Variovorax paradoxus: one gene and its partner. Each later gene encodes a partner of the first gene's protein in a complex. Links are inferred from orthologs where the notes say so. Each region holds a gene or a part of one and is shown on either strand. Other genes may lie near its edges.

Region 1 (14,851 bases):
CCGGAACAGGGCAGGTCAAGTACCGGCGCTTCGGCTGGATCGTGCTCAAGTGGACGCTGCTTGCGGCGTTCGGCTTCTTTGCGGTGCTGATCGCCGAGCGGGTGGCCTAGCCCGGTAGCCGGCCTGGCTTGCGCCGCGCCATTGATGAGCGCCTGAACGGCGCTATCTCGAGCGGCCTTGCCGGTAGGTGCCGGCATGCGTTTTCGACAGCTCGGCCGCTTCGGCGAGCCGCGCCATCGAGCGGCCCACCTGCGCATGGGTGATGGCGATGCCCAGCGCATCGGCCGCGTCCGCGCCGGGCAGGCCGGGCAGGTCGAGCAGGCGCTTCACCATTTCTTGCACCTGTGCCTTTGCAGCCTGGCCGTGGCCGGCCACGGCCTTCTTCATCTGCAGCGCGGTGTATTCGGCCACCGTGAGCTTGCTGTTCACCAGCGAGGTCACGCAGGCGCCGCGTGCCTGGCCCAGCAGAAGTGTCGATTGCGGGTTGACGTTGACGAAGATGATTTCGACCGCCGAAGCGTCGGGCTGGTAGCGCTCGGCGATTTCGGCGATGCCGTCGAACAGCACCTTGAGGCGCGCCGGCAGGTTGCCGCTGCCCAGGTGCCGGGTGCTGATGGTGCCGCTCGCAACGTAGCGCAGCGCATGGCCGTCCGCATCCACCACGCCGAAGCCAGTGGTCAGGAGGCCGGGGTCGATGCCGAGAATGCGCATGTCGTCAGACGTTGAAGTACCAGCGGATCGAATGAAAGAAGATGGGCGCCGCAAAACACAGTGCGTCCACGCGGTCGAGCAGGCCGTTGGCGCCGGTCACGCCCACGCCTTTCTTGCCCCAGTTGGGAATGCCGCGGTCGCGCTTGAGCGCCTTCATCACCAGGTGGCCCATGGAACCCGCGATGCAGGCGATGAACGAGACGGCAAGCGCCTGGCCGAACTTGAAGGGCGTGATGAACGAGAACAGCGCACCGACCAGGCTGGCCACCACGATGCCGATGCCCCAGCTGGTCCAGTTGAAGCTGCGGCTCACGTTGGGTGCAAAGGGCTTGCGCTGCGAGCGGCGCGAGATCACGTGCTGCACCAGCACCGAAGTCTGCACCACGAACACCAGGAAGAACACGAGAAACGCGCTCTTGCCTTCGTAGCCCGGAAAGCTCAGGAGCAGCAGTGCTGGCACGTGGCTCATGCCGTAGACGCAGATCATGATGCCCCATTGCAGCTTGGCGTTGCGCTCGAGAAAGTGGCTGGGGTCGTTGGCGAGTGCGCTTGCGACCGGAATCGCAAGGAACACGTAGACCGGAATGAAAACGGTGAACAGGTCGAAGCGCGCGGTGGCCACGAGCCAGAACTGGATCGGCAGCACCACGAAGAAGGCCAGGATGAGGCTGCGATGGTCGCCGCGGCGTGTGGGCGAAAGGGTGATGAACTCGCGCAGCGCGAAGAAGGCGATGAGTGCGAACAACACGGTGGCCACGGTTTCGCCCAAGGCCCAGCCAACCCAAAACACGATGACCATGAACCAGGTGGTGCCCAGCAGTTTGCGGTAGTGGGCGAGTTCGGCCTGCCAGGTGGCGTCGTGCACGGGGTTGCGGCGTTCCCTGAAGCTCAGGAAGAGCGCGGTTGTGCTCGCGATCACGAGCAGGCCGAAGACGATGAGGAACAGGGTCGCGACTTGCTGGGTCGGGGTGAGGCTGCGCAGGAACTGGTTCATGTCAGTTCCAATTTACACATCACGCAAAGCAATCACGGCAGCACGCGCGCGATCGAGGAAAGGGCGGCGCTCTTCGTCTTCTTCCACGCGGATTGGTGCGCCGAAAGTGACTGAACACAAGATCGGCACCGGCACGATCTCGCCCTTGGGCATGACGCGCTGCACGTTGTCGATCCATGCAGGCACCAGCACCACGTCAGGAAACATCGTTGCGAGCGTGTAGAGGCCCGACTTGAACTTCTGCGGCTCGCCCGTGTGGCCGCGCGTGCCCTCGGGAAAGATGATGATCGAGTCACCGCTGCGCAGGGCTTCGACCAAGGGGGCGAGCGGATCGGAGGCGGGAGCCGCAGCGGGTTCGGAAGGCGCGGCTTCCGTGGTTGCAGCCGGTGGTTCGACAGGGGGCGCGACCGCGGGAGGCGGCGGCGCAGGAAGATCGAGCCGCCCTTGAATCTCGTCGAAAGCCTCGGGGGCCACATCGACGACGGTCTGCGGCGCTGGCGCCAGCGGCAGCAATGGCTCCATCGAAGGCTCGATGCGTTCGGCTGGCCCTGCAGCGGTATCTCGTGCTGGCGCGGGTGGCGTGTCAGGCTCGGCCGCGGCTGGTGCCGGTGCTGCCGAAGCGGGCGCCGTGGCCGCCCGTTCCACGTAAACGGCGTTGAACACCTCCGTCGTGATCCAGCGCTTGAACGGCGTATTGGCCCAGTAGTCGCGCGCCGCAATGGGCCGCGTGATACTGCGCAGCTCTTCAGGCAGGGCAGCCCAGATCATCACGAGGTCGGCGTGGCTCTGGTGGTTGGCGAAATAGATGCGCTGCTCGGCCTTTGGCGGGCAGCCGTACCACCGCGCCTGGGCCCCCGTGAGCAACCGGACGATCCCCAACAACAACCAACCTGTGAGCTTTGCCAGCATGGGCGCGATGATACGGGTCATGCGATGGCGTTTCGATCCTCTTTCTCTGGTGTGGGCGGTGGCCCTGTTCTTTGTTCTCGTGCTGCTGGCCACCATTGGCGCGCGCTGGGGGTGGGTGCGGAGTTTCTTCGGCGACGTGCTGGCCGTGGCATGGGTCTACCTCGTCTTCAAGACTTTCATTGCCACGCGCGTGCTGCCATTGGCGCTGGCCGCGCTCGGCGTGGGCCTGGCGGTCGAACTGGGACAATTCCTGGCATCGGCCTGGCACCTGCATATTCCGAACCGCGCCCTGCGCATCGTGCTCGGCAGTACGGCGGACTGGTGGGACGTGGTGGCCTACCTGATCGGCTTTGCGGCCGTGCTGGCCATCGAGGCGCTATGCGGCGCCGTCAGGGCAGCTCGGCCGACGGCATGCGCGCCACAATGGTCGAAGCCCGCCCGTTGAGGTAAGACGAGCCCAGCCGGCGCTCGAAGAACTTGGGGCTGGGCAGCATCACCGCCAGGCGTGCGGCCTCGCCGGCGCTCAGGCGTGAGGCGGGCTTTTTGAAATAGTACTGGGCTGCGGCTTCGGCGCCGAACACGCCTTCGCCCCATTCGACATTGTTGAGATAGATCTCGAGGATGCGCCGCTTGTCGAGCAGCACTTCGAGCGTCATGGCGAGCACCAGCTCCTGGCCCTTGCGCAGCAGCGTGCGCTCGCCGGAGAGCAGCAGGTTTTTTGCCAGCTGCTGCGTGATGGTGGAGCCGCCGCGCAGCTGCACGGGCCGCACCGGCTTGCCGCGCGCAATGGCGCGTGCCGCACGCCGGGCCGCAAGCTCCTCGGCTTTGGCATTGCGCTGCCGGGCGCGTTCGATGGCTTCCCATTCCACGCCGTTGTGGTCGATGAAGTCGGCATCTTCGCTGGCGATGACGGCACGCTTGAGGTTGTCGCTGATCTGCGCGTAGGGCACCCACTCCTGGCGCCAGGCGCCCTTGCTGCCCTGGTGAATGGCGATCTGCCAGGCTTCGGAGCGCTGGAACGCCGTGCTCTGCGGAGCGATCACGGCCATGGCCGCTATGCGCGCCACAAAGAAAATCTCGAGCGCCACGCCCGCTACCAGCAGGCAGCCAATCAGCCGCAGCAGCCCCTTCATTGGCCGACGGCGAGCGAGGCGCGCAGTTCGGCCAGCACCTGTGCGGCGGGCGGGCGCACGCCGCGCCAAGCCTCGAACGCTTCAGCCGCCTGCTCGACCAGCATGCCGAGTCCGTCGCGCCCTACCGCGCCGTGCGCTTCGGCCCACGCAATGAAGCCGGCGGCGGCGGGCCCGTACATCAGGTCGACCGCGAGCGCATCGGGGCGCAGCACCTGGGCGCGTACCGGTACCGCATCGCCCGCAAGGCTGGAGGCGGTGGCGTTGATCACCACGTCGAAATTGCCGGGTACTTCGTCGAGGGCCCATGCTTCGAGCGTGGCGCCGTGGCGCAAGGCCAGGGCCGCGTGGCGCTGCACCAGGGCCATGGCCTTGCCGACGGTTCGGTTGGCCACGACGATACGCGAGGCGCCCGCATCGAGCAGCGGGCCGAGCACGCCCGCGGCAGCGCCGCCCGCGCCGATGAGCAGCAGTTCGCAGCCTGCCAAAGGCACGGCGGCGTTGCGCACGATGTCGTTGACCAGGCCGATGCCGTCGGTGTTGTCGGCGTGAATGCTGCCGTCCGCTTCGAAGCGAAGCATGTTCACCGCTTGCGCGAGCAGGGCGCGTTCGCTGGTGTGCTGTGCAATTGCGGCCGCGTCGAACTTGAACGGCACCGTGACGTTGCAGCCGCTCGCGATGTTGCCGTGTTCGGCCGCTTCTCGCCGGAAGCTGGCGACGCCTTCGGCGAAGGCGCCGATCGGCACGAGCCGACGGGTGTATTCCAGCTGTTGGCCGCAGAGCTCGGCAAATCGGGCATGGATGTGCGGCGAGCGGCTGTGCTCGACGGGGTTGCCCATTACGCAGTACAGGTCCATGGCGCCGTGATTTGCTGGTGTTGCTATTGGGAAGAGAGCTCGATGGTTTCGTCGCGCGTGAACTTGAAGCGCGACTGCAGCACGATCTGGTCGGTCTGCTTGCGCATTGCATCGGTGAACTTGCCGAAGTTGCCGATGCTGTGCACGATGGCCTTGGCACGCCGATCGAGCGTGGTGTCGCCCGAGCTCTCATCGACCACGGTGTCGAGGATCTTGCCGTCGTGGTTGATGGTGATCGTCATCTTGAGCTGGCCGTAGAGCTTCTTGCCGGCGGCGGTGGGAAAGTTCTCGGTGCCCCGCACCTCGATACGGCGGCGCAGCGTGTCCACGTAGATGGCATAGGCCGCCTCGCGCGTGGAAGGGCTCAGGTAGCGCTTCTTGGGGCGTGCGTTTTCTTCGTTCACGCGCCGTTCGATTTCGGCCAGCAGCTCGACCATCTGGCGCCGCTTTTCTTCGCGGGCCACGGCTTCCTTCGGGTCGCCCGAAACGCGTGGATCCGGCGCGGGCATGGCGGCCAGGTCACGCTTGAGCTGCGCGAGCAGCTGCATCTGCTGCGCCTGCATGGCCTCGACCTGGCGCTGCGCCTCTTCGATGGAGTCGCCCACGGCGGTAAAGCTCGAGGGCGGCAGCGGGCTGGTGGCGCGGCCCCTTTCGAGGTCGCCGCCGCCAGCCAGCGAGGTTTGCGCCATGACGCGGGCGGTGGCGTCGGGCTTGTCGTTGGTCTTGCTGTTGACCAGGATCACCTCGAGCGGCGTGTCGCTGAAGACCCGGTTGAACGATTCAGGGTCGACGAAGCGCACCGTCAGAAGCGCGGCGTGCGCGATGATCGACACACCGAGTGCAATCTGCAGTGTGCTCAGATCCCTGAAGTTCATTGACGACGCTCCTCGCGGCTCATTGAATGGTTTTTATATTGCGCGCGGCGCTCACGCCGGCGTGTTCTCCGGTGCCGGCTCGCTGTCGGTGAGGTCGACCGCAATGGCGATGGGACCGGCCACTTCTTCTTCCTCGTCGCCGCTTTCCTCGTCAGCCGCGGCGTCCGCCTTGGGCGCGTCGAGGCGCTCGAGCACCGTGCCGTGCACGTCGAGCGCAATTTCGTCGATCTCGCCGAGTTTCACCCGCAGGCGCGCACCGCGCTCCTGCTGGCCCGCGACCGGAAACACCAGCGGCAGCGTGTCCGCACGCACCAGCGCGCCGTTCTGGATGTCCTTGATGACGGTGACTTCAAGCTCGGTGATGCCTTGCTGCTCAAGGTATTTGAGCGTCCAGAAGCGCTCCATGCCGCCCTGGTAGGCGTTGTAGGTTGCGTAGGCGGCGTCGAAGCCCGAGAGAATGGAGAACAGGTCGGCGTCCTTCGGCTTGAACGGCGCGGCCAGCGCCGCGGTCTTGCCGTGGCGCGCGGCCGCGATGATCTGCCACTGGTTCACCAGGTCGGTGTAGCGGCGCAGCGGCGAGGTGCTCCAGGCATAGCTCTTCACGCCCAGGCCCGCATGCGGCAGGGCCCGCGTGCCCATGCGCACCTTGATGCCCGGCGCCAGGCTGGCCTGGCTGCGGTAGAGCCCGGGCACGCCGAGCTCGCCGAGCCAGCCGCCCCAACTGCTGTTGGCCAGGATCATTGCCTCGGACACGATCAGGTCGAGCGGCGCACCGCGCTGGCGAGTGGTGATCTGCACCTGCTCGCTGCCGTCCGGCTCGCCGTCATTGCCGACGAGGCGAAAGTTGTAGTCGGGCCGGTTGAAGTTCTCGGGCTTGCCGCGCACCACTTCGCGCTGGGCCTTCAATTGCTTTGCAAGACGGAACAGGAAGGAGAGCGGTGCACGCAGGTTCGCAGCCGCCTCGGGCGTGTTCTCGCTCGTGAACGAGGCGTCTTCGAGCCAGGGCTGCGTGACGATGCTGTCGAGCTGGTCGTGCCGCAGGTTGGCCACGATGGGCACGCGTTCCAGCTTGGTCTCGCTGGACTGCAGTTCGAGCGTGGCTTCGTCGAAGCGCACGTAGAGCGACACCGCCGGCCGATCGCCGCCTTCGAGCAGCGTGTAGGCGTTGACAACCTCGTCGGGCAGCATCGTGATCTTGTGGCCCGGCATGTAGACCGTGGACATGCGCGAGCGCGCCACCTGGTCGATGGCGCTGCCCGGCGTGAGCGCAAGGCCCGGCGCCGCAATATGGATGCCGACCGTGACGGTGCCGCTGCCGAGGCCCTGCACCGAGAGTGCATCGTCGATTTCGGTGGTCTGCGAATCGTCGATCGAAAAGGCCTGGACGCCGGAAGCCAGCGGAAGGTCGTCGGCGATGGCCGGCGCGGCGAGCGCCGGAAACCCCGTGCCCTTGGGAAAATTCTCGAAAAGGAAGCGGCGCCAGTGGAACTGGTAGGGCGAATCGATGGCGCCGGCGCGCTCCAGCAGCTCGAGCGGCGGGCGCTGCGTGGCACGCGCGGCGTCGACCACGGCCTTGTACTCGGGCGCGTTCTTGTCGGGCTTGAACAGGATCTTGTAGAGCTGCTCGCGAATCGGCTGCGGGCAGACGCCCTCGGCCAGTTGCCCGGCCCACTCGACGATTTGCGCCTGCACGACTTTTTTCTTTTCGATGGCGGCCAGCGCCTGCTGCACGATTTCGGCCGGCGCCTTCTTGAAGCGCCCCTTGCCTGCGCGGCGAAAGTAGTGCGGCGCCTCGAACAGCGCGAAAAGCGCGGCCGCCTGCTGCGCGAGCGTGGGCTTGTCGCTGAAATAGTCGGCCGCGAGTTCGGCAAAGCCGAATTCGCCCTCGGCCGCAAATTCCCATGCGAGGTCGAGGTCCATGGTGGCGGCGATGGCGCGCGCTTCGGCAATCAGCTCGGCCGGGGCGGGCTTCTCGAAACGCAGGACGATATTGGCGCCCTTGACCTTGACGCGCTTGCCGGTGTCGAGCTCGACCTGCGCCGATGCTTCGGCCTCCGAAAGCACGCGGCCGCCGAGGTACTTGCCGGCTTCTTCAAACAATACAAACATGAGCCGATTGTCCCACGCTGGACCCGGCCCGCCGCCCGGCGCCGGAGGGACTCAGACCGGGTTGATGAAGTCGATGACGTCGTCCAGATGGTTCTGCTCGAAATCGGAGAGCGCATGGTCGCCCCCCTCGAGCAGCTTGATGTTGCTGTCGGGGTAGCGCGCGGACATTTCGTGCCAGTCCAGCGCCTCGTCGCCCTTGGCGATGATGGCCAGCACGCGCTCGGGGCGCGTGAGGGCGCCAACTTCCATGGTGCGCAGCTCCTGGATGTACTCCGGCCGGAAATAGAAGTGCTCGGCCGGGTCTTGCCACGTGGTCTGGTCGCCAATGTAGAGCTGCAGATCGCGCGCGGGGTGCACGGCGGGGTTGAGCAGCACGGTACGGCAGCGCGTCATTCCGGCAACGTAGGTGGCATAGAAGCCGCCGAGCGAGGAACCGACCACGGCCATCGACTTGCGCGGCCAGTCGGCAATGCCTTTCATCACCATGTCGATCGCTTCACGCGGAGAAGGCGGCAGCTGCGGACACCACCACTGCAGGTTGGGGTGCTCCAGCGCCACGCGCTGCGCCATCAGCCGCGCCTTGGTCGAGCGGGGAGAGGAGCGGAAACCGTGCAGATACAACAGGTGAGTGGTTTTCGGATCCATGCGAGGCGGAGACTGAAAATGTTGCGTTCGACGCAACTCCATAGAAGGAGCCGAGTAATTTTGCATGAGGTCCTCGTGCGGGGCGCGGATGCCGGTGAGGGCTTTCGCATGCAGGCTTCGTGCGGGGAGGTGAATGTGTACCACTGGAATCTCCGGGCTGCGGGATTTTTCTGCATCCGATCGGGCGCGGGCTTTGTCTCGGAACCAAAAAGTACTCAGCTGATGCGCCAGGAGTGGCCAAGTCCGTCCGGCGTTGTTGTGTTTTTGCAAGCGGCGCGAAGTTTCGCGGTGCGGGATCGGTGCCTGCATCCCATGAAGATGGGAGGCGCCGCGGCCTTTTGAATCGACGTGGCGGCTTATGCTAAGCCCATGAATATCGAGGCTCCTGATCCCGGAACGGCGCGCCGCTGGGGCGTGCTCGTGGTCGAGGACGACAGCCGCGCGCGTGCCTTCTTCGAGGCCAGCGTGCAGCGCAGCGCAAGCCTCTTCTGGCTGGGAAGCGCCGGCACCGTGCACGAGGCGTTGGCGTGGCTTGCGCAGACCGCCACCATCCCCGATGTGCTGCTGGTCGACCTTGGCATGCCCGACGGCAGCGGGCTGGACGTCATCCGCGAAGCCGTCGCGCGCTTTCCCGGCTGCGAGCCGCTGGTGATCTCGGTTTTCGGCGACGAGGAAAACGTGCTTTCCAGCATCGAGGCCGGCGCGGTCGGCTACATCCACAAGGACGCGGCACCCGAAGACATCGCGCAGACCATCGTCGAGATGAAGGCCGGCGCTTCGCCGATCTCGCCCATGATCGCGCGGCGGGTGCTTGCCAAGTACCGCAGCCTGCAAACGGCGGGCACGCCCGCCGCGGCAGTGCCCCAGGCGGCCATCGACAGCACGGCGCCCAGCCTGCTCTCCGCCCGTGAACACGAAGTGCTGACGCTGATCGCGCGCGGCTTCTCCTATGCCGAAATCGCCCGGCTCAAGGGACTGAGCGTGCACACGGTGCAGACCCACATCAAGAACCTCTACGGCAAGCTGGCGGTGCACTCCAAGAGCGAGGCTGTGTTCGAAGCCACGCGCCTCGGCCTGCTGTCCCACCCCGGGTGAATCGTGTGTCGGGGCGCATGTTCGCAAGGCCCGGGAGGGCGCTGCTCGCGCTCTGGCTTGCGGTAGTCCTGCTGGCGCCGGCGGGTCCCGCGGCGGCGGATGGCCCCCTTGAGCTGCGCAGCGGCACGGCGACCGTCACCGTCGACGGCGTCACGCATACAGCGCCCGTCGAGCTTTCCTACCACTGGGATCGCCAGCACCGGGGGCGCCCCGGCTTCGCGAGCTTCGAACTGCCGTTCACGCTCGACGCCGCGCCCGAGACGCCGTGGGGCATCTTCATTCCGCGGGCCGGCAACGTCCTCGAGGTTTCGCTCAACGAGGCGTTGCTTCAGGTCTACGGAGATCTGGGCCGCGGCAACGGGCCTGACTACGCCAAGGCACCCATCTATGTGCCGATTCCGGGGCATTTGCTGAAAGCCGGCGGCAACCGCTTGCAGATTCGCATCCGCGCCGACAGCGCACGTCGGGCGGGGCTTTCACGCGTGACGATCGGGCCGGCCACGCCGGTGCGCACCGAGCTTTTCGAAACGGCCTATGGCTGGCGCTTTACCGGCTCGGTGCTCCTGAGTGCCTTCAGCCTCATCGTCGGCGGCATTGCACTGGCGCTGTGGCTCACCCAGGTAGACGCCGACGCCGTGGGGCGGCATCGGCGCGACGGCATCTATTTCTGGACGGCGCTCGCCGAGTTCTGCTGGGCGTTGCGCGTGGCCGACGGCGTAATTGCCGAACCGCCCCTGCCTTGGCCGGCCTGGGGCGTGCTCATGGCCGCCTGCTATGCGGGCTGGGCGGCCTCCGCCATGATGTTCTGCTACCACCTGGCGGGCTGGGACCACAGGCCCCGCATGCGCTGGCTGCGGTGGCCAATGGCGGCAGTGGTCGCCGGAACGATCGCCGCGAGCTCGATGGCGCTGTTCCGCGAGGAGCCGTACTGGCTTACCGGCTGGCTTGCGGCGGAGATCGTGTTCATCGCACTGTTCGTCTGCGCCTTCGTGGTGGCGACTGTGCGGCGGCCCAACCTGGGGCGCCTGCTGGTGGCGGCCGCCGCGCTGGCAACGCTGGGGTTCGGCATCCGGGACTGGCTGGTGATCCGCCTGAGCGATGCCTACGGCGAAACCACCTGGGTGCGCTATTCCTCCGTGTTCTTCGGTATTGCGCTGCTGCTGATCGTGCTGCGGCGCTTCCGCGCCGCCAGCATCGAAGCGCGCGGCTCGGTGGCGGCACTCGCCCAGCGGGTGGCGCAGCGCGAACGCGAGCTCGCATCGACCTTCGCGGCGCTGGAGCAGGTGGCGCGCGACCAGGCCCGAACCCATGAGCGCGAACGCATCCTGCGCGACATGCACGACGGCGTGGGCTCGCACATCAGCTCGGCCATCCGGCAGCTGCAGTCGGGCCAGGCCAGCTCCGAGGAACTGCTGCGCACACTGCGCGACTCCCTCGACCAGCTCAAGCTCTCGATCGACTCCATCCACCTGCCGCCGGGCGACGTGGGCGCGCTGCTGGCGGCGCTGCGCTACCGGCTGGAACCGCGCCTGGCGGCCGCGGGCATCCAGCTGGAGTGGGGCGTGGAAGAGGTGCCGACGGTAAAGGGGCTCGACGCGCAAGGCATGCGGCAATTGCAGTTCCTGCTGTTCGAGGCGGTTTCCAACGTGATGCAGCACGCCCAGGCAAAGACGCTGCGGATCGAGTCGCAAGCGCAGGCCGGAAGGGTGCAGTTGCGTGTGATCGACGACGGCCGGGGTTTCGACGCGTCCCAGGTGCCGCGGGCACTCACGGAGCGCGCCGGCGCAGTCGGCGCCCGGCTGGCGGTCGAAAGCCGACCGGGACGCACGGTCGTTCAGTTCGAATTCGACTGACGGGGCGTGCCGGGCGCGGATAATCCAGCCCATGTCCGCCGTGTTCAATCAGCCCTCCCTGGCGCGCCGCGTCGCGCCCATCTTCCAGGGGTTCGACGGCTTTCTGGCTTTCGCCGTGCTGTTGCTGGCCTTCGCCGGGTTGCTGACCATGTATTCGTCGGGCTACGACCACGGCTCGCGTTTTTCCGACCATGGCCGCAACATGCTGCTGGCGGGCTTCATCATGTTCGTGGTGGCCCAGGTGCCGCCGCAGCGGCTGATGATGTTTGCGGTGCCGGTGTATGTGACCGGGGTGGCGCTGTTGATTGCGGTTGCGCTCTTCGGAATCACGAAGAAGGGGGCCACGCGCTGGATCAACCTCGGCGTGGTGATCCAGCCGAGCGAAATCTTGAAAATTGCGATGCCGCTGATGCTGGCCTGGTGGTTCCAGCGCCGCGAGGGCCAGTTGCGGCCGCTCGATTTCGTGGTGGCTACGGTGCTGCTGGCCATTCCGGTCGGGCTCATCATGAAGCAGCCCGACCTGGGCACTTCGCTGCTGGTGCTCGCTGCCGGCCTCGCGGTGATCTTTTTTGCCGGGCTGCCGTGGAAGCTCATCGTGCCGCCGGTGGTGATCGGCGCCGTGGCAATCACGCTGATCGTGAGCTTCGAGTCGCGGCTGTGCGCGGAGGGCGTCGACTGGCGGGTGCTGCATGACTACCAGAAGCAGCGCGTGTGCACGCTGCTCGACCCGAGCAAGGATCCGCTGGGCAAGGGGTTCCACATCATCCAGGGGATGATCGCCATTGGTTCGGGCGGCGTGGGCGGCAAGGGGTTCATGCAGGGCACGCAGACGCATCTCGAATTCATTCCCGAGCGCACCACCGACTTCATCTTTGCCGCTTATTCCGAGGAATTCGGCCTGGTGGGCAATTTGGCCCTGATTGCGGCTTTCATCCTGTTGATCTTCCGCGGGCTGGCCATTGCGACCAACGCCACCACGCTGTTCTCTCGGCTCCTGGCCGGGGCGGTAACGATGATTTTCTTCACCTACGCCTTCGTCAACATGGGCATGGTGAGCGGCATCCTGCCGGTGGTGGGCGTGCCGCTGCCGTTCATCAGCTACGGCGGTACCGCCATGGTCACGCTGGGGCTGGGGCTTGGCATTCTGATGTCGATCGCCCGGGCCAGGAAGCTCTCCCAAAACTAGGCGCGCAGCCTTGGCCCCGGTTGGGGCAAGGCGAAGCGCCGCCGGGCGCGCGCGGCAAGGGGGCGAGCCCTAGAATCCACTTCATGATCTCTCGCGAACCCACCATCGAGCGCCTTGCCACGGCGCAACAGCTCCTGCTCACGCCGTTCGGCCTCGACGAATCGCACCTGAGCAAGGCCCTGGCCGAGATCACCGCCCACAAGGTGGACGATGCCGACTTGTACTTCCAGTACACGCGCAGCGAGGGCTGGAGCCTCGAGGAAGGCATCGTCAAGACCGGCAGCTTCAGCATCGACCAGGGTGTCGGCGTGCGCGCGGTCAGCGGCGAGAAGACCGCCTTCGCCTATTCAGACGATATTTCCGAGGCGTCGCTGCTCGATGCGGCCCGCACGGTCCGCTCGATTTCTTCCGCCGGCCGCACCGGCCGCGTGAAGACGCCGGCGCGCAAGATTGCGTCGAGCCGTTCGCTCTACAACGGCGTCGATCCCATTTCGACGCTCGATAGCGCGGCCAAGGTCCAACTGCTCGAGCGGGTCGAAAAGCTCGCACGCTCGCGCGATCCGCGCGTGGCGCAGGTCATGGCCGGTTTGGCGAGCGAGTACGACGTGGTGCTGGTGGCGCGCGCCGACGGCACGCTGGCAGCCGACGTACGGCCGCTGGTGCGCCTGTCGGTGACCGTGATCGCCGAGCAGAACGGCCGCCGCGAGGTTGGCTCCGGCGGCGGTGGCGGGCGCTTCGGGCTGGCCTATTTCACCGACGAGCAGATGGCCGAATACGTCGACCAAGCCGTGAAGGCTGCGCTGACCAACCTCGACGCCCGTCCGGCGCCCGCTGGCGAGATGACGGTCGTGCTCGGCTCCGGCTGGCCCGGCATCCTGCTGCACGAGGCCATCGGCCACGGGCTGGAAGGCGATTTCAACCGCAAGGGCTCGAGCGCATTCTCGGGCCGCATCGGCCAGCGCGTGGCGGCCAAGGGCGTGACGGTGCTGGACGACGGCACCATTGCCGACCGCCGCGGCTCGCTCAACGTGGACGACGAGGGCAATGCGAGCCAGCGCAACGTGCTCATCGAAGACGGCATCCTCAAGGGCTACATCCAGGATTCGCTCAACGCGCGCCTCATGAAGGTCAAGCCCACCGGCAACGGCCGGCGCGAGAGCTATGCCCACGTGCCGATGCCGCGCATGACCAACACCTACATGCTTGGCGGCGACAAGGACCCGAAGGAAATCGTCGCCAGCATCAAGAAGGGCCTGTACGCCACCAACTTCGGCGGCGGCCAGGTCGACATCACAAGTGGCAAGTTCGTGTTCTCGGCCAGCGAGGCCTTCTGGGTCGAGAACGGCAAGATCCAATACCCCGTGAAGGGCGCGACCATCGTGGGCAACGGCCCTGACGCGCTCACCCGCGTGACCATGATCGGCAACGACATGGCGCTCGATTCGGGCGTGGGCACCTGCGGCAAGGAAGGCCAGAGCGTGCCCGTAGGTGTCGGCCAGCCCACCCTGCGCATCGATGGTTTGACCGTAGGCGGAACCGCCTGAGAGCTTGCTAAGCTCCGCTCCTTATTTTTCAAAAAGAGGAGCATTCGATGAGGATCAGGATCAATTCGTCCGCGGCCCTGTGGGCTGCAACTGCCGCAGTGGCGCTCGCGACCGCAGGTTGCGCCTCGCGCGGCGGTGCGGGCGACAGCAGCCAGCCCGCGGCCTCGGCAGCCGCTGCCAGTGCACCCGCCGCTCCCGCGCGCGGCGGCGCAAAGGCCGGCATGGACGCCAAGGGCAACGTCATTGATTCGTCCAAGGTCGAAGCCGGCAGCGGCCGTACCGTCAAGGGCCTGAATGGCTACGAAGGCGAAATCACGGGCGTTCCCGCGCGCAACAGCAAGTTCTCGCGCCTGCAGATCGGCATGAGCGCCAAGCAGGTGACCGACCTGGCCGGCCAACCGACAGACCAGGGCGCCTACGTCACGGGCAAGGCCTTCATTCCGTTCTACTTCGGCAGCGACCGCCACCGTTACGAGATGACCTACAAGGGCCAGGGGCGCCTGGTTTTTGCGGGTGGCGGCATGGGCGACTACTCGGGCGGCAACCTGATCTGGATCATCCACAACCCCAACGAATCGGGCTACCGCTAAGCCGTTCGGAGCCGGGCTTTTGCCCGGCTTCTTGTTTTCCGTGCTACATTTCGCCCACATGTCCGCCCTCCGCGCTTATTTCTTTGCCTACTTTTGGTTCCCGGTTTCCGGCGGACGAGAGGCGAGCGCGTAAAGCAAACGAACACCCTCCCAGAACCGCCGGTGGCCCAGAGCCCCCGGCGGTTTTTTTATGCCCTGACGATTTCACTCCAACAAGGAAAAGCACCATGAGCACGAACACTGCCCCCGCCAGCGACAGCTGGTATGCGAGCGTCGAAAAAACCAGCAAGACCGACGACGAACGCATCAAGGACATCAACGTGCTGCCCCCTCCCGAACATCTGATCCGCTTC
Region 2 (14,840 bases), 2.9 Mb from region 1 along the record:
TCGTTTGCGCGCCGACATCCGGTGCATCCTCGAACGCGACCCGGCCGCGCGCAGCGCCTGGGAAGTGATCACGGTCTATCCCGGCTTTCATGCCGTGGTGCTGCATCGCTGGGCGCACGCTTGTTGGACGCACGGTTTCAAGTGGCCGGCCCGCTTTATCGCGCACGTGGCGCGCTGGCTCACGGGCATCGAGATTCACCCGGCCGCCAAGATTGGCGAGCGGGTGTTCTTCGACCATGCCATGGGTGTGGTGGTGGGCGAAACCGCTGAAATCGGCGACGGCTGCACCATCTACCAGGGCGTGACGCTGGGCGGCACCTCGCTCTACAAGGGCGCCAAGCGCCACCCGACGCTGGGGCGCAACGTGGTGGTGAGCGCGGGGGCCAAGGTGCTGGGCGGCTTCGAGGTTGGCGACGGCGCCAAGATCGGCAGCAACGCGGTGGTCATCAAGCCTGTGCCTGCGGGGGCGACGGCGGTGGGCATTCCCGCGCGCATCATTCCGTCGAAAGCGGGTGAGAGCGCCGATGTGGCCGCGCCGCAGAAGTTCTCCGCCTACGGCATCACGCAGGAGGACGACCCGCTCAGCCAGGCCATGCGCGGGCTGATCGACAGCGCCGCTGGGCAGGAGCACCAGATCGCGCTGCTGTGGCAGGCCATCGAGAAGCTGTCTGCGCACCCCGGCACCAAGGACTGCGTGCCCTGCGACGCGGCGCGCGACGAGAGCTTCGAAGCGGAGAAGCTCACCCAGCTCATAGGCAAATAGCAGAACCATGAAGACGCAAGAACTGCTTCAGACATTGCAAGCGCGCTTCGAGAAAAGCATGCAACGCCACAAGGGCATCGCATGGGCCGACGTCCAGGCAAGGCTCGAAGGCAACCCCGCTGCGCTGAAGTCGATTGGTGCCATGGAAGAAACCGGCGGCGAGCCGGACGTGATCGGCCAGGACAAGAAAACCGGGCAAATCACGTTCTGCGATTGCGCCCCCGAGAGCCCGGCAGGCCGCAGGAGCCTTTGCTATGACCGTGAAGCGCTGGACGCGCGCAAGGAAAACAAGCCGCAGGACAGTGCTCTTGGCATGGCGGCCGCCATGGGCATCGAACTGTTGACGGAAGAACAGTACCGGGAGCTGCAGAAGCTCGGCAAGTTCGATGCGAAGACTTCCAGCTGGATCGAGACGCCGCCTGACGTTCGCTCACTTGGCGGAGCGCTCTTCGGCGACCACCGCTATGGCAAGGTGTTCGTGTATCACAACGGTGCCCAGTCTTACTACGCGGCAAGGGGCTTTCGCGGGTTGCTTCGCGTGTGAGCACGCGGTCGATGTGATCGCGCACTGGATCACATCAGGGCATATCAGGACGAGCGTTTGGCGGATGTGTTGTGCAGCGAGCCGTGCACATGCCCCGCGTGCTGGCCGAAGGGGTCTGTTGCGAGCGTGGCGGTGTCCAGCTCCTGCAGGATGCCGCAGTTCTGCGCCGACTCGGCCCCGCAGCATTGCTGGCGCAGCGCCTTCAGCTGTTTCTCCAGCAGCTTGAGCTCCGAAATGCGGGCCGCCACGTGGCCGATGTGGTCGTCCAGCAGCTGGTTGACCTGGCCACAGTCTTCTCCCGGCGCATCGCGGAACCGCAGCAGGCTGCGGATTTCATCGAGCGTCATGTCCAGTGAACGGCAGCGGCGGATAAAGCCCAAGCGTTGCGCGTGCTCGTCGTCGTAGATGCGGTAGTTGCCCTCGGTGCGCGCCGGCTCGGGCAGCAGCTGTTCGCGCTCGTAGTAGCGAATGGTTTCGACCGGTGTGTTCGCGACCTTGGCCAGCTCTCCGATTTTCATGATGCGGCAAGAACGAAGTGAAGGAATTTGTCGTTTGACTCTACACCTGCTTCAGGGTTTCCAATGGCTTTCATGACGAACCAGAATGCCCTGAAACCCCTGGCGCCGCGCGCTCACGCCCCTGCCGAAACGGCGTGCTGCGGCAACTCCGCCTGCGGGTCGGCGTCCGCTCCCATCCAGATGGCCGACGTTCCGAAAGGCGCCTTGCTCTTTCGCATTCCCACGATGGACTGCGCCGTGGAAGAGTCTGAGATCCGGCGCGCGCTCGAGCCCGTTCGCGGCATCAGCGGGCTGCGCTTCCGGCTCGGCGAACGCACCATGGCCATCACGGCCGATGACGCCGCATTGCCTGATGCGCTGGCAGCCATTCGCAAGGCGGGGTTCAAGCCCGAGCCGCTGAACGACGTGGCGGGCGCGCAGCCCGTTGCCGGCGGCGCGGCGGGTGCCGGCTTCATGACGCCCGAACTCCTGCGGCTGGTTGCAGCGCTGGTGCTGGCCATTGCGGCCGAGACAGTTTCCTTTCTCGCGCCCAAGGGGGCCGGGTTCACCGCGTTGGAAATGGCGCTTGCGCTCGGTGCCATCGGCCTGGCCGGGCTCGACACCTACAAGAAGGGCTTCGCGGCACTGGTGCGCGGGCGGTTGAACATCAACGCGCTGATGGCCGTGGCTGTGACGGGGGCTTTCCTGATCGGGCAATGGCCCGAGGCCGCGATGGTGATGGCGCTCTATGCCATTGCCGAAATGATCGAAGCCCGCGCAGTCGATCGCGCGCGCAATGCCATCCAGGGGCTGCTGGCGCTGGCCCCCGAGCAGGCCGAGGTGCGGCAGCCCGACGGCAGCTGGAAGACGGCGAAGGCCGACACCGTGGCGTTGGGCGCCATGGTGCGCATCCGCCCCGGCGAGCGCGTACCACTCGACGGCGTCGTCACCCAAGGAACCAGCGCCATCGACCAGGCACCCGTCACCGGCGAGAGCATTCCGGTCGACAAGGCGGCCGGCGATGCGGTGTTCGCGGGCACCGTCAACCAGACGGGCGCGCTTGAATTCCGTGTGACGGCGGTGGCAGCCAACACCACGCTCGCCCGCATCATCCATGCGGTCGAAGAGGCGCAAGGTTCGCGCGCGCCCACGCAGCGCTTCGTCGACAAGTTCGCCTCGGTCTACACGCCCGCTGTCTTCGCGGTGGCCATTGCAGTGGCGGTGCTCACGCCCTGGCTCATGGGGTGGACCTGGCTGCAGGCCATCTACAAGGCTCTGGTGCTGCTGGTCATCGCGTGCCCTTGCGCGCTGGTCATCTCGACGCCTGTCACCGTGGTGAGCGCGCTGGCCTCGGCGGCGCGGCGCGGCATTCTCATCAAGGGCGGCATCTATCTTGAAGAGGCGCGCAAGCTGAAGGCAGTGGCGCTCGACAAGACGGGCACCATCACCGAAGGCAAGCCGCGGCTGGTCGAATCGGGCCTGCTTGGTGCCGCGACGGACAAGGACGCGGTCTTTGCGATTGCGGCAAGCATCGCAAGCCGGTCGGACCACCCCGTGTCCAAGGCCATTGCCGAGGGCCTGGAGATCGAAGCGCTGGAGGTCGGAGACTTCACTGCCCTGCCAGGGCGCGGCGTGCAGGCCACGCATGAAGGCCGGGCCTATGTGCTCGGCAACCACCGGCTGATCGAGGAGCGGGGGCTGTGCACCCCGGCGCTCGAGGCCGAGCTGAAGCGCCATGAAGAAGCAGGGCGCACGGTCACGCTGCTGGCCTCCGGCCAGGAGGTGCTCGCGCTGTTTGCGGTGGCCGACACCATCAAGCCGTCTTCGCGGGCTGCAATGGCCGAGCTGCGCGCGCTCGGCGTCACGCCGGTGATGTTGACCGGCGACAACGCCGCCACGGCCAGGGCAATCGGCGCGCATGCGGGCATCGAAGACGTGCGCGGCAACCTGCTGCCCGAAGAGAAGCTCGACGCCGTCAAGGCGCTCCAGCAGCGCCACGGCGTTGCAGGCATGGTGGGCGATGGCATCAACGACGCGCCAGCGTTGGCTCAGGCAACCATCGGCTTTGCAATGGGCGGCGCCGGTACCGACACGGCCATGGAGGCGGCGGACGTGGTCATCATGAACGACGACCTGCGGCGCCTGCCCGAGACCATTCGCCTGTCGCGCCGGGCGCACGCGGTGCTGTGGCAGAACATCACGCTGGCGCTGGGCATCAAGGGCGCGTTCTTCGTGCTTGCGGTGTTCGGCAGCGCCACCATGTGGATGGCCGTGTTTGCCGACATGGGCGCGAGCCTGCTGGTGGTGGCCAACGGGTTGCGGCTGATGCGCATGCCGAAGACCGCGGGCGACCGCGGCTGAGCCGGCCGGGGAGCCGTTGGTCGAAGCTCCGGTGTCACCAGCGCGCGGCCCATTTTTCAAGCGGCACGCGCGCCCCGTTGCACACGTAACTCACGGCGTGGTACCAGCCCGCGAGCATCATCAGTTCGATGAGCTGCGGTGGGCTCCAGTGGGTGCACATCGCCTGCCAGAGCTCGTCGTCCACATGGCTGGTGTCGTGCAGCTGATCGACCAGCCGGACCAGCAGGCGGTCCCGGGGTGCGAGCAGCTCGAGATCTTCGGTGGCCGACGCCATCACGCGCCTGTCGGTAGCGCTGAGGCCCGCGGCATCGCCGAAGGCCGCGATGTGCACCCCCCATTCGTACTCCGCGCCGCAGCGCGCGCACACGCGCGTGATCACCACCTCGCGATCATGCAGGTCGATAGCCGCTTTGCGGCCGAGAAGATAGCGGCCGAGGTCCAGCGTGCGCTCGGCCAGCTCGGGGTTGATGGCCAGCACGCGAAAGAGCGCCAGGATTTCCGGTCTTCCGGGCGGGTTCATTCGCGCCAGCAAGTCGGCAGTCGGTTCGGGGTAGGGCGCTTCGAGCGGCTGGATACGGGGAGCGCGGTTGTCTGTTGCAGCGAGGGGTGTCATGGTCGAATCCTTCGTAGAATGCGGTTCAAATCGCTACGAAAAGCGTAGCGACCTGTGCAGTCTATCGCTACGAAATGCGTAGCGCAATGGCGGCCGGACAACTATCTTGAGAACTACATCCATGAGCAAAGCCGAATCACCGCAAGAGTCATCGGCCCCTGCCGCATCACGCCGGCCCGTCATGCGGCTGCTGGAGCAACTGGGCCGCAAGGGCACGCTGCGCATCTTGTGGGAGCTGCGCGATGGCCTGCCGCAGAGCTTCAGGGCCTTGCGTGTGAGCACGGGGGACATGTCGCCTTCGGTGCTGAACGACCGGCTCAAGGAACTGCGCGCGGGCGGCATCGTCGCGCTGGCCGATGCGGGCTACGTGCTCACCGAATCGGGCGGTGAACTCGTCAAGCGGCTCAAGCCGCTGAACCAATGGGCCGACCGTTGGTTCGAGGCGCCCGAACAAAACTAACATCGCGTATTCACGTCCACCAGCGCTTCGGTCCATGTCCGCTACGTCTCTCCTGCTGCAACTCATCGTCATCCTGAGCACCGCGCGCATCTGCGGCTGGGTGCTCCGCCACGTGGGCCAGCCGAGTGTGGTCGGGGAAATGGCGGCCGGCCTCATGCTGGGGCCGGTGGTCATGGGGGCGCTGTTCCCTTCGTTGCATGCGCAGCTTTTCTCCAAGAGCCACCTCGAGGGGCTCTCGTCGCTCTCGACGGTGGGGCTGGTGCTGTTCATGTTCGTGGTCGGGCTCGAACTGCGGGCCGCGCAAGGCGTGCGCGCGCAGCTGAAGGCCGCCGGCTATGTGGGTGCGCTCAGCATTGCGGTGCCAATGGTGCTGGGCATTGCGATCTCGCCGGCCTTGCATCCGTCGCTGGCGCCCGCGGGCGTGGGCTTCTGGCCGTTTGCGTTGTTCATGGCGGCGGCGCTTTCGATCACTGCTTTTCCCGTCATGGCGCGCATCCTGAAAGATCGCGGCCTCACGCGCACGCCGTTCGGCCAGCTCTCGTTGAGCGCGGCGGCCGTGGTCGATGTGTTCGCGTGGATCTTGCTGGCGCTGGTGGTGGCGCTGGCCGGCGCGGGGGAGGGCTACACCGGCCTGCTCAAGACCACCGCCGGTGTGGTGGTGCTGCTGGCCGTGCTGTTCTTCGGCATGAAGCCGGCCTTTGCGTGGCTGCTGCGCACGCGCGCACCCAACGGCGAGCCTTCGACCACCATGATGGCCTCGCTGATGATCGGCCTGCTGGTGTGCGCACTGGCAACCGAGTGGCTGCACCTGCACGCCGTGTTCGGCGCTTTCCTGTTCGGCGCCTGCCTGCCGCGTGACGACCGTTTGCTGAACTCGCTCACCGAGCGCATCGAGCCGATTTCCATCGTGGTGCTGATGCCGCTGTTCTTCGCGCTGGCGGGGCTGGGCACCACCGCCAATGCCTTTACGGGAGCTAGCGTGGGCGCGATGCTGCTGATCGTCGGCGTCGCCACCATCGGCAAGCTGGCCGGTGGCGCCATCGGCGCGCGCATGGCGGGCTACGGATGGCGCGACAGCCTTGCCACCGGTTCGCTCATGAATGCGCGCGGGCTGATGGAGCTCATCGTGATGAAGATCGGCCTGGACGCCGGCCTGATCGGCCCCGAGCTCTTCACCATGCTGCTGGTGATGGCGCTGGTGACCACCGCGATGACGGGGCCGCTGATCAACGTGGTGATGGGCCGCACCAAGGCGCCTGCCGCCGCATCGGACGAAACACCGGCTCGCGCAAAGCCCTAGTCAACAGCGGGTGCGGCCCAGCAGGCGGGCTCAAGGCCAGGAACGGTCTTCGAGCACGTAGCCGCTGCCGCGCACCGTGTGCAGCAGCTTCGGGTCGAAAGGGTCGTCGATCTTGGCGCGCAGCCTGCGAATGGCGACTTCGAGCACGTTGGTGTCGCTGTCGAGCGTGCTGTCCCACACCTCTTCGGCGAGCGTGCTGCGCGAGACGATATGCCCCCTGTTGCGCAGCAGCACCGCCAGCAGCGTGAACTCCTTTGCCGTGAGCTCGATGCGCTGGTGGTTGCGAGCGCATTTGCGGCTGGCGAGGTCGAGCTCCAGATCGGCCAGGCGGAATGTGGTGGACTCGTTCGGCTTGCCGCGTTGCAGCAGGGCTCGCACGCGCGCCAGCAGCTCCGGCAGCGTGAAGGGCTTCACCAGGTAATCGTCTGCGCCTTGCCGCAGGCCGTTCACGCGGTCTTCGACCTTGTCGCGCGCCGTGAGCACCAGCACGGGCACGGTGCCGGTACGCCGTATGGCGCGCAGCACCGCAAAGCCGTCGGCGCCGGGAAGCACCGCGTCGAGAAGGATCAGCGCGTAGTCGTGCTCCGCGGAGAGGTAGCGGCCCTTGGCGCCATCGCGCGCAATGTCGACTGCGTACCCGTTCTGCTCCAGGCCCTTCTTCAGTTGATCGCCGAGCTGGGGCTCGCCCTCAATGACCAGAATTCGCATCGACCGATGTTAGTTGGGAGGTGAGTGGGGGCGGAGTGCGAAGCTGTCCTTCGAACGACGAACTGGGCGCCGGCCCCGTGTCACACATTGCGCTGTGGGCCTGCGGTTCGAAGGGGCAATGCAGGAGCCGTGCCACTTGGCGCGCTTACGCGGTTGCAGGCCGTTGTCTTGTCGCCTCGCCCACCGGCGGGACGTCGATTCCACCTGGTTTTTCGGCCCCGGTGTCACAAACCATTCCCGCCGGACGTCTTGCTTGAAAGGACGTCCAAGGGGGCGTTCCCTGGACTGCCTTTCACAAGGAATCAACCATGAAGATCGTCATCATCGGGGGCTCCGGCCTCATCGGCTCCAAGCTCGCCGCGCGGCTGCGCGACGCCGGCCACCAAGTCGTCGCCGCCTCGCCCTCCACGGGCGTCGACACGCTCACCGGCGAGGGGCTGAAAGAGGCCCTGGCGGGTGCACAGGTTGTGGTCGACGTGGCGAACTCGCCTTCGTTCGAGGACGAGGCTGTGCTGCGCTTCTTCGAGACCTCGGGCCGCAACCTGCTCGCGGCCGAGGCCGAAGCCGGCGTGGCCCACCACATCGCGCTCTCGGTCGTCGGCACAGATCGGCTGCTGGCCAGCGGCTATTTCCGCGCCAAGCAAGCGCAGGAGGACTTGATCGAAGCCTCGCCCGTGCCCTACACGATCGTGCAGGCGACGCAGTTCTTCGAGTTCCTGGGCGGCATTGCCAATGCGGGCGGCGCGGGCGGTGAAATTCGCTTGTCGCACGCGCTGGTGCAGCCGATTGCGGCGGAAGACGTGGCTGCCGCGCTGGCCGACATCGTGAACGAGCCGCCAGCCGGTGGTCGCGTGGAGATCGCAGGGCCCGAGGCCGTGCCGCTCGACGACCTGGTGCGGCGTTTTCTTGCAGCGACGGGTGACGCCCGGCAGGTCGTGACCGATGCCGAGGCGGCTTACTTCGGCGTGCGCCTCGATGACCGCTCTCTTACGCCGGCTGCCGGTGCTCGTCTGGCGCCGACCGGCTTCGAGGCCTGGGTCCGGCAGCGCCGGAAGGCTTGACCCAGTTCGCTCGGCGCCTAGCCCGCGGGCCGGATGGCCGACTTCGGCCGAAAGGCCTTGCACACCGTATCGTCCGTTTCCAGATACGGGCCGCCGATCAGGTCGATGCAGTAGGGCACCGCGGCAAAGATGCCCGGCACGAGCTGCTTGCCGTCGGCATCCTTCAGCCCTTCGAGCGTTTCCGAAATCGACTTCGGCTGCCCCGGCAGATTGATGATCAGGCTCTTGTCGCGAATGACCGCCACCTGCCGCGACAGGATGGCCGTGGGCACGAAGCGCAGGCTGATCTGGCGCATTTGCTCGCCGAAGCCGGGCATTTCCTTGTGGGCCACGGCCAGCGTGGCTTCAGGCGTGACGTCGCGCAAGGCCGGGCCCGTGCCGCCGGTGGTCAGCACCAGCGAGCAGCCGGCGTCCACCAGCTCGATGAGCGTGGCGCTGATGAGGGCGGCTTCGTCGGGAATGAGCCGCGCTTCGAAATCGATCGGGTTCTTCAACGCACGGCCGAGCCATTCCTTCAGCGAAGGCAGGCCCTTGTCTTCGTAGGTGCCGCTGGAGGCGCGGTCGCTGATGGAGACGATGCCGATGCGGATGGAATCAGGTGTGCTCATGGTGTTGCTCCTTCCCCTTCCGGGGGAAGGTTGGGATGGGGGCAGCCAGGGTGCCCGATGGATGCGCCGCTTGCCCCCACCCCGGCCCTCCCCCGGGAGGGGAGGGAGAAATACAGGTGGTTCACGCGTCGTCTTCCCGGTCTTGCGCCGCCGCGGCGGCTGCGTGGTCGCTACCGCCATGCACCGCCAGCTGCGCGCGCACCAGCTGAAAGATCTCGCGGTACGCCTTGCCCTGTCGCGGCGCTTCGCCCGGCGGGCCGGCTTTCAGGTCCTTGCGGGCCTGGCGCACCAGCGCGCGCAGCTGCTGCGAATCGGTGCCGGGGTGGGTTTCGATCCACCCGCCCAGTGCGTCGTCGTCGGCAATCAGCCGGTCGCGCCAGCGCTCGGCCTCGTGCAGGGCGGCGGCTTCGGCTGCGGGCACGGTGTTCTGTTCGGCCAGGGCCTGCTTCACGGCTTCCAGCACTTCGGGTTCGAGCTTGCGCATCAGCTTGCCGATGAACTGCATCTGGCGGCGCTTGCCTTCGAAATTGGTGATGCGCTTGGCTTCGGCCACGGCATCGATCAGCTTTTCGTCCAGCGGCAGCGCGTCGAACAGGCCGGCGCGCAGGCCGAGCAGTTCGGTGCCGAGCTTTTGCAGTTCGTCGCTTTCGCGCTTCAGGTCGGTGCGGCTGGCTTCGTCGGTGCCCTTGAGCTCGCGCTTGAGCTCCAGGTCGAGCTCGCTGCCTTCGGCAACGAACTGGCCACGGACGAAATAGCCTTTTTTGGGTTTGCGGGACATGGGGTGGATTCTGGGCCGCGCCGTGCGGCCTTGCAACGCGTGCAATGCACAGGGGCGAGCCGGGGGAAACGGAAAATAGGGGGCGCAAGTATCATAGCCACCACATGACGACATCTTCCTCGCGCGCCGATTCCGGCTTCGCCTACAGCCGCTCCTTCTTCGAAAACCTGGTCGACACGGCCCTGGCCCACGCCAAAAAGCTCGGTGCAACCGATGCCGGCGCCGAGGCCTCCGAGGGCTGCGGCCTCAGTGTCTCGGTCCGCAAGGGCGAGCTCGAAAACGTCGAGCGCAACCGCGACAAGTCGCTGGGCATCACGGTGTACGTGGGCCACCGCCGCGGCAACGCCAGCACTTCCGATTTTTCGGAGGCGGCCATTGCCCAGACGGTGCAGGCGGCCTACGACATTGCCCGCTTCACGGCCGAAGACCCGGTGAGCGGCCTTCCCGACGAGGAAGACATTGCCAAGGACCACCCCGAGCTCGACCTGTTCCATCCCTGGGACGTGACGAGCGAGCAGGCCGCCAGGCTGGCGCTCGAATGCGAAGAGGCGGCGCTTTCGACCGACAAGCGCATTACCAACAGCGAAGGCGCGGGCGTTTCGGCGCAGCAGAGCCACTTCTTCAGCGCCCACACGCACGGCTTCCGCGGCGGCTACGCCAGCTCGCGGCATTCGATTTCGGTTGCACCCATCGCCGGCAAGGGCGACGACATGCAGCGCGACTCCTGGTACAGCTCCATGCGCTCGGCCGACGAGCTGGCCAGTCCGCAAGCCGTGGGCCGCTACGCCGCCGAGCGGGCGCTGAGCCGGCTCAAGTCGCGCAAGATCAAGACCACCGAATGCCCGGTGCTGTTCGAGTCGCCTCTGGCCGTGGGCCTTTTGGGCGGGCTGGTGCAGGCCGTGAGCGGCGGAGCGCTGTACCGCAAGAGCACCTTCCTGCTCGACTCGCTCGGCAAGCCGGTGCTGCCCAAGCATGTCGACGTGGCCGAAGACCCGCACATTCCGCGCGGCAAGGGCAGCTCGCCGTTCGACGACGAAGGCGTGATTACCCGTGCGCGCAAGGTGGTGGATGCCGGCCGGCTCGAAGGCTACTTCCTGTCGACCTATTCGGCCCGCAAGCTCGGCATGAAGACCACCGGCAACGCCGGCGGCTCGCACAACCTCACGTTGAGCTCGCGCCTCACCAAGGCTGGCGACGACCTCGACGCCATGCTCGCCAAACTCGGCACCGGCCTCTTCGTGATCGAGCTGATGGGGCAGGGCGTGAACTACGTGACCGGCGACTACTCGCGCGGCGCCAGCGGCTTCTGGGTCGAGAAGGGCCGCATCGCCTTTCCGGTGCAGGAGATCACGATTGCCGGCAACCTGAAGGACATGCTGATGGGCATCGAGGCCATTGGCGCCGACGCCTACACCTTCGGTGCCAAGACCACGGGTTCCGTCCTGGTCAACCGCATGAAGGTGGCCGGCAGCTGAGGCTGGCGGCCGCCTTTCTCGCTCAGACGATCCGGACCGAAAGGTTCGGCAGCCCGTCGATGTGGATCTCGATCACGTCGCCGCGCACCACCGGGCCCACGTTCTCCGGCGTGCCCGAATAGATGATGTCGCCGGGCATCAGCTCGAAAGCCTGCGAAAGGCGGCTGATCTGCTCGGCCACCGACCAGATCATGTGCTTGAGCGTGGCGTTCTGCTTGGTCTGCCCGTTGACCTTGAGCCAGATCGCCCCGTCGGTGTAGTGCCCCACCTTGGCCACCGGATGGATCGGGCCGATGGGCGCCGAATGGTCGAAGCTCTTGCCGATTTCCCAGGGCTTTTTCTGGTCGCCCATTTCGCGCTGCAGGTCGCGGCGGGTCATGTCCAGGCCGAGCGAGTAGCCATAGACCAGGCCTAGCGCATCCGCGGGCGCGACGTTGCGGCCGCCCTTGGCAAGTGCCACGACCAGCTCCACCTCGTAGTGATAGTTCTTGGTGAGCGTCGGGTACGGATGGTCGGCCACGGTGCCGGGCATCACGACCTGGATCGCATCCGCCGGCTTCTGGAAGAAGAACGGCGGCTCGCGGGTCGGGTCGGAACCCATTTCTCGCGCGTGGGCCGCATAGTTGCGGCCGATGCAGTAGATGCGCCGCACCGGAAACGCCTGCTCGCTGCCGACGATCGGAACCGTGGTCTGTGCGACGGTGAAGGGCGTTTGCGGCGCGCGCGATGCGCCGGCCGGCAGGGCGCAACCGGCAACTGCGCCGGCCGCCATGGCGGCAGAGCCGGCCAGCAGGCCGCGTCGTGAACTGGACATGATCTTTGTCTCCTGGATCTTTTGGTGAGCGATGAAAGCCGGCCGGGCCGGCTGGATCATTCTGGAACGCGCTGCCGCCGCGCTACCGCACGCATCTACGCAAAAACAGGACGCAAGCAACACCGCCGCCGCTCGGCGGCCCCGGGGCAAAGGCTTACCATCGCGCCATGTCGGCCCTTCAATCCAGCCTTCGCCTCTACGGCATGCAGGAGCGCGCGAACCACCTCGACTTCGACATCCGCTTCGAAGGCGCGCGGGACGTGCTGGCACGGCCGCACCGGCATGAGTATTTCCAGATTCAGGTGAGCATCCACGGCGGCTCGCAGCAGGTGGTGGGCGGCGCGGTGCGCCCGTTTACTGCCGGGCACCTGAGCTTTGTGCTGCCTTACCGTGTGCACGTGGTGCCGCACCCGCCCGGCGCCCGCTACGCCATCGTGAACTTCGACCAGGGGTTCCTCTGGCCCGAGCTGCCGGTCGAGGCGCTCGATCTTGAAGAGGTGCCCGTGTCGCGCCAGCCCGAGCTCGCGCCCTTCCTGTTCCAGGAGTACATGGACTTTCATTTCGGCGACGCCGATTTCGCGCGCATCCTCGGCTGGCTCGAAGAGCTTGCCGTGCTCAACCGCGAGCGGCGCTTCGGCAGCGTGGGCGCGATCCGCGGCATTCTGCTGCAGCTGATGGGGCTCGCCTGCGACCGGCACGAGGCCCAGCTGCTCGCGCAGGCCGCGCTGCAGAGCGGCCGCAGCTCGACCGGCGATGCGCTGCAGCGCGTGATGCGCTATGTGCGCGAGCACCTGGCCGAGGAAATGTCGCTCAACGATGCCGCCGCGGCGGCCATGCTGTCCCCCAACTACCTTGCACACCTGCTCAAGAAGCAGACCCACCGCACCTTCACCGAACTGGTGACCGAGCGCCGGCTGGAGCGCGCGAAGGAATTGCTGCTGACCTCGAACGCCCGCATCGCCGACGTCGCGCGGCAATGCGGCTTTGGCGATGCGGTTTACTTCAGCCGCCGGTTCAGGCTGCGCAACGGCGTTACGCCGCGGCAGTTTCGCAGCCAGGCCGATGCCGGGCTGGCCAAGGCGCCAGGGCCGGACAGGCAAGCAAGCCACCCCCGAGAGACGCCATGAGCAGACACCACACCACGCGAAAGCCAGAACTCGAACATGAACTGATGCGCGATCCGCGGCTCGGATTCGAGCCGGCGGGCGGGAGCTCCGTGCGCTGCCTGCAGCACGGCGTGCCGTGGCCATTCGACTGCTGGCATTACCACGACGAGTACGAGCTGCAGATCATCAATTGCAGCAGCGGCGATGCCTATGTCGGCAACCACATCGGACGCTTCGAGCCCGGCTACGTGGCGCTTGTGGGCGGGCGCCTGCCGCACACCTGGATTTCGGACGGCGTGCCGCCCGAGGGCATTGCCGACCGCAGCATGGTCATTCATTTTCGCGACGAGCCGTTGCGCAAGGGCGTGGGATTGTTCCCCGAGCTGGAAGCGGTGCTGCCGATGCTCGAGCGCGCGAAGCTCGGCGTCGAGTTCTTCGGTATGGGCGAGCGTGTGCGGGAGCGCTTTGCGCGTGTTCAGGCGCAGGAGGGCCTGGCCCGGCTCTCGGAGTTCATCGGCCTGCTGCACGAGCTCGCGAACTGGGAGGACTACCGCCAGATTTCGAGTGCCGCCGGCCCGCTGGGCGAAGACCCGAGCGCAAACTCGCGCATGCGCCGCGTGCTCGATTACCTCGACCAACACCTCACCGAAGACCTTTCGCTGCCGGCCGTGTGTGCGGTGGCCAACATGGCCGAAAGCAGCTTCTCGCGCTACTTTCACAAGCACATGGGCAGCACCTTCACCGACTTCGTCACCCGTCTGCGCATTTCGAAGGCCTGCGAGATGCTGCAAGTGTCGGACCGGCTGGTGAGCGACATCTGTTATGAGGTGGGTTTTTCGAACCTCGCCAATTTCAACCGGCGTTTTCTTCAGCTCAAGGGCATGACACCCTCCGCCTACCGGCAGCAGGCGCAAGACCGGTTCGGACTTCGTACGGCGCAGAACACGCCGGTTGCTGCTGCGGCGGCTTGAAAATGCGGTGTCCATGAAAGAAGACCCTCAGCCCCCGCCACGCCCGCGCATCTACCTCGCTGGGCCGGACGTCTTTCGCCCCGACGCCCGTGACCACTTTGTGCGGCTTGCGGCGGCATGCGAGGCACTGGGGCTTGCGGCGCTGCTGCCGGCCGACGGCAATGAGGAGCTGAGTGCCGAAGCACCCGAGAAGCGCATCTACGAGGCGAACATGCTGCGTCTTCGCTGTGCCGACGGCGTGGTGGCCAATCTGGCGAGCTTTCGTGGCCTGGAGCCTGATTCGGGCACGGTGTTCGAAGTCGGCGCCGCGGTGGCGCTCGGCATTCCCGTCGTGGCCTATGGCGTTCCGGAAGGCAGCTATGCGGACCGCGCCAGGTCCGCCTTGCCGTGCGCGCTCGATTCGGCCGGCGTGCTGCGCGAAAACGGCAGCGGCATTGCGGTGGAGGACTTCGGACAGCCGCTGAACCTCATGCTGGCCTGCTCGATCCACATTGCGCCGACGCCCGAGGCGGCGTTGTCGAAGATGGCGGAACTGCTCGCCTGATACAACCCTGACCCCCGGCAAAACCCCGAGCCGGCTGGTCATAAAAATACCAGTCAACCGGTCTGCGTGTACGCGGCGCCGGGCATCGGCTGCATACGCTTCGTCCCTCCTGCTTCTGCCGTCCACTCGCCGGCAAGTTGCCGGCAATCCACAACAAGCCACTAGGAGACGAACGATGTCGACTCGAACCACACGCCGCATCACGGCCGGCGCCATGCTGCTGGCAGCGCTGGCCAC

The links.
Region 2: the proteins of tldD (region 1) and pmbA are in contact, whole or in part, in a solved structure (PDB 5NJ9), measured with the Escherichia coli proteins. The link is inferred for Variovorax paradoxus from one-to-one orthologs.

What each region holds. Positions count from the first base shown.
Region 1 is NZ_CP046622.1:950,653-965,503, forward strand. Bases 11,715-14,677 are described here. They hold tldD (metalloprotease TldD), read left to right. Parts: upstream 11,715-12,447; coding sequence 12,448-13,908; downstream 13,909-14,677. Other genes in these bases: rodA (rod shape-determining protein RodA), read left to right, coding at 11,715-12,364; GOQ09_RS04460 (hypothetical protein), read left to right, coding at 13,956-14,498. Also shown: GOQ09_RS26085 (hypothetical protein), read left to right, coding at 1-110; crossover junction endodeoxyribonuclease RuvC, read right to left, coding at 163-711; GOQ09_RS04400 (phosphatidate cytidylyltransferase), read right to left, coding at 716-1,705; GOQ09_RS04405 (lysophospholipid acyltransferase family protein), read right to left, coding at 1,718-2,614; GOQ09_RS04410 (DUF2809 domain-containing protein), read left to right, coding at 2,622-3,059; GOQ09_RS04415 (transglycosylase domain-containing protein), read right to left, coding at 3,004-3,747; aroE (shikimate dehydrogenase), read right to left, coding at 3,744-4,601; GOQ09_RS04425 (energy transducer TonB), read right to left, coding at 4,625-5,476; GOQ09_RS04430 (ribonuclease catalytic domain-containing protein), read right to left, coding at 5,528-7,585; GOQ09_RS04435 (YqiA/YcfP family alpha/beta fold hydrolase), read right to left, coding at 7,637-8,230; GOQ09_RS04440 (response regulator transcription factor), read left to right, coding at 8,600-9,325; GOQ09_RS04445 (sensor histidine kinase), read left to right, coding at 9,343-11,178; more of rodA, read left to right, coding at 11,210-11,714; GOQ09_RS04465 (3-deoxy-7-phosphoheptulonate synthase), read left to right, coding at 14,726-14,851. UniProt on the Escherichia coli protein: Metalloprotease involved in CcdA degradation. Suppresses the inhibitory activity of the carbon storage regulator (CsrA).
Region 2 is NZ_CP046622.1:3,899,473-3,914,312, reverse strand. The notes cover bases 9,031-11,982. They hold pmbA (metalloprotease PmbA), read left to right. Parts: upstream 9,031-9,797; coding sequence 9,798-11,168; downstream 11,169-11,982. Other genes in these bases: GOQ09_RS18160 (fumarylacetoacetate hydrolase family protein), read right to left, coding at 11,191-11,982; yjgA (ribosome biogenesis factor YjgA), read right to left, coding at 9,037-9,693. Also shown: cysE (serine O-acetyltransferase), read left to right, coding at 1-763; GOQ09_RS18215 (DUF4256 domain-containing protein), read left to right, coding at 771-1,307; cadR (Cd(II)/Pb(II)-responsive transcriptional regulator), read right to left, coding at 1,352-1,825; GOQ09_RS18205 (heavy metal translocating P-type ATPase), read left to right, coding at 1,898-4,165; GOQ09_RS18200 (carboxymuconolactone decarboxylase family protein), read right to left, coding at 4,200-4,778; GOQ09_RS18195 (winged helix-turn-helix transcriptional regulator), read left to right, coding at 4,900-5,238; GOQ09_RS18190 (cation:proton antiporter), read left to right, coding at 5,273-6,538; GOQ09_RS18185 (heavy metal response regulator transcription factor), read right to left, coding at 6,569-7,246; GOQ09_RS18180 (SDR family oxidoreductase), read left to right, coding at 7,555-8,307; mog (molybdopterin adenylyltransferase), read right to left, coding at 8,325-8,915; GOQ09_RS18155 (helix-turn-helix transcriptional regulator), read left to right, coding at 12,186-13,109; GOQ09_RS18150 (helix-turn-helix domain-containing protein), read left to right, coding at 13,106-14,059; GOQ09_RS18145 (nucleoside 2-deoxyribosyltransferase), read left to right, coding at 14,073-14,603; GOQ09_RS18140 (ABC transporter substrate-binding protein), read left to right, coding at 14,779-14,840.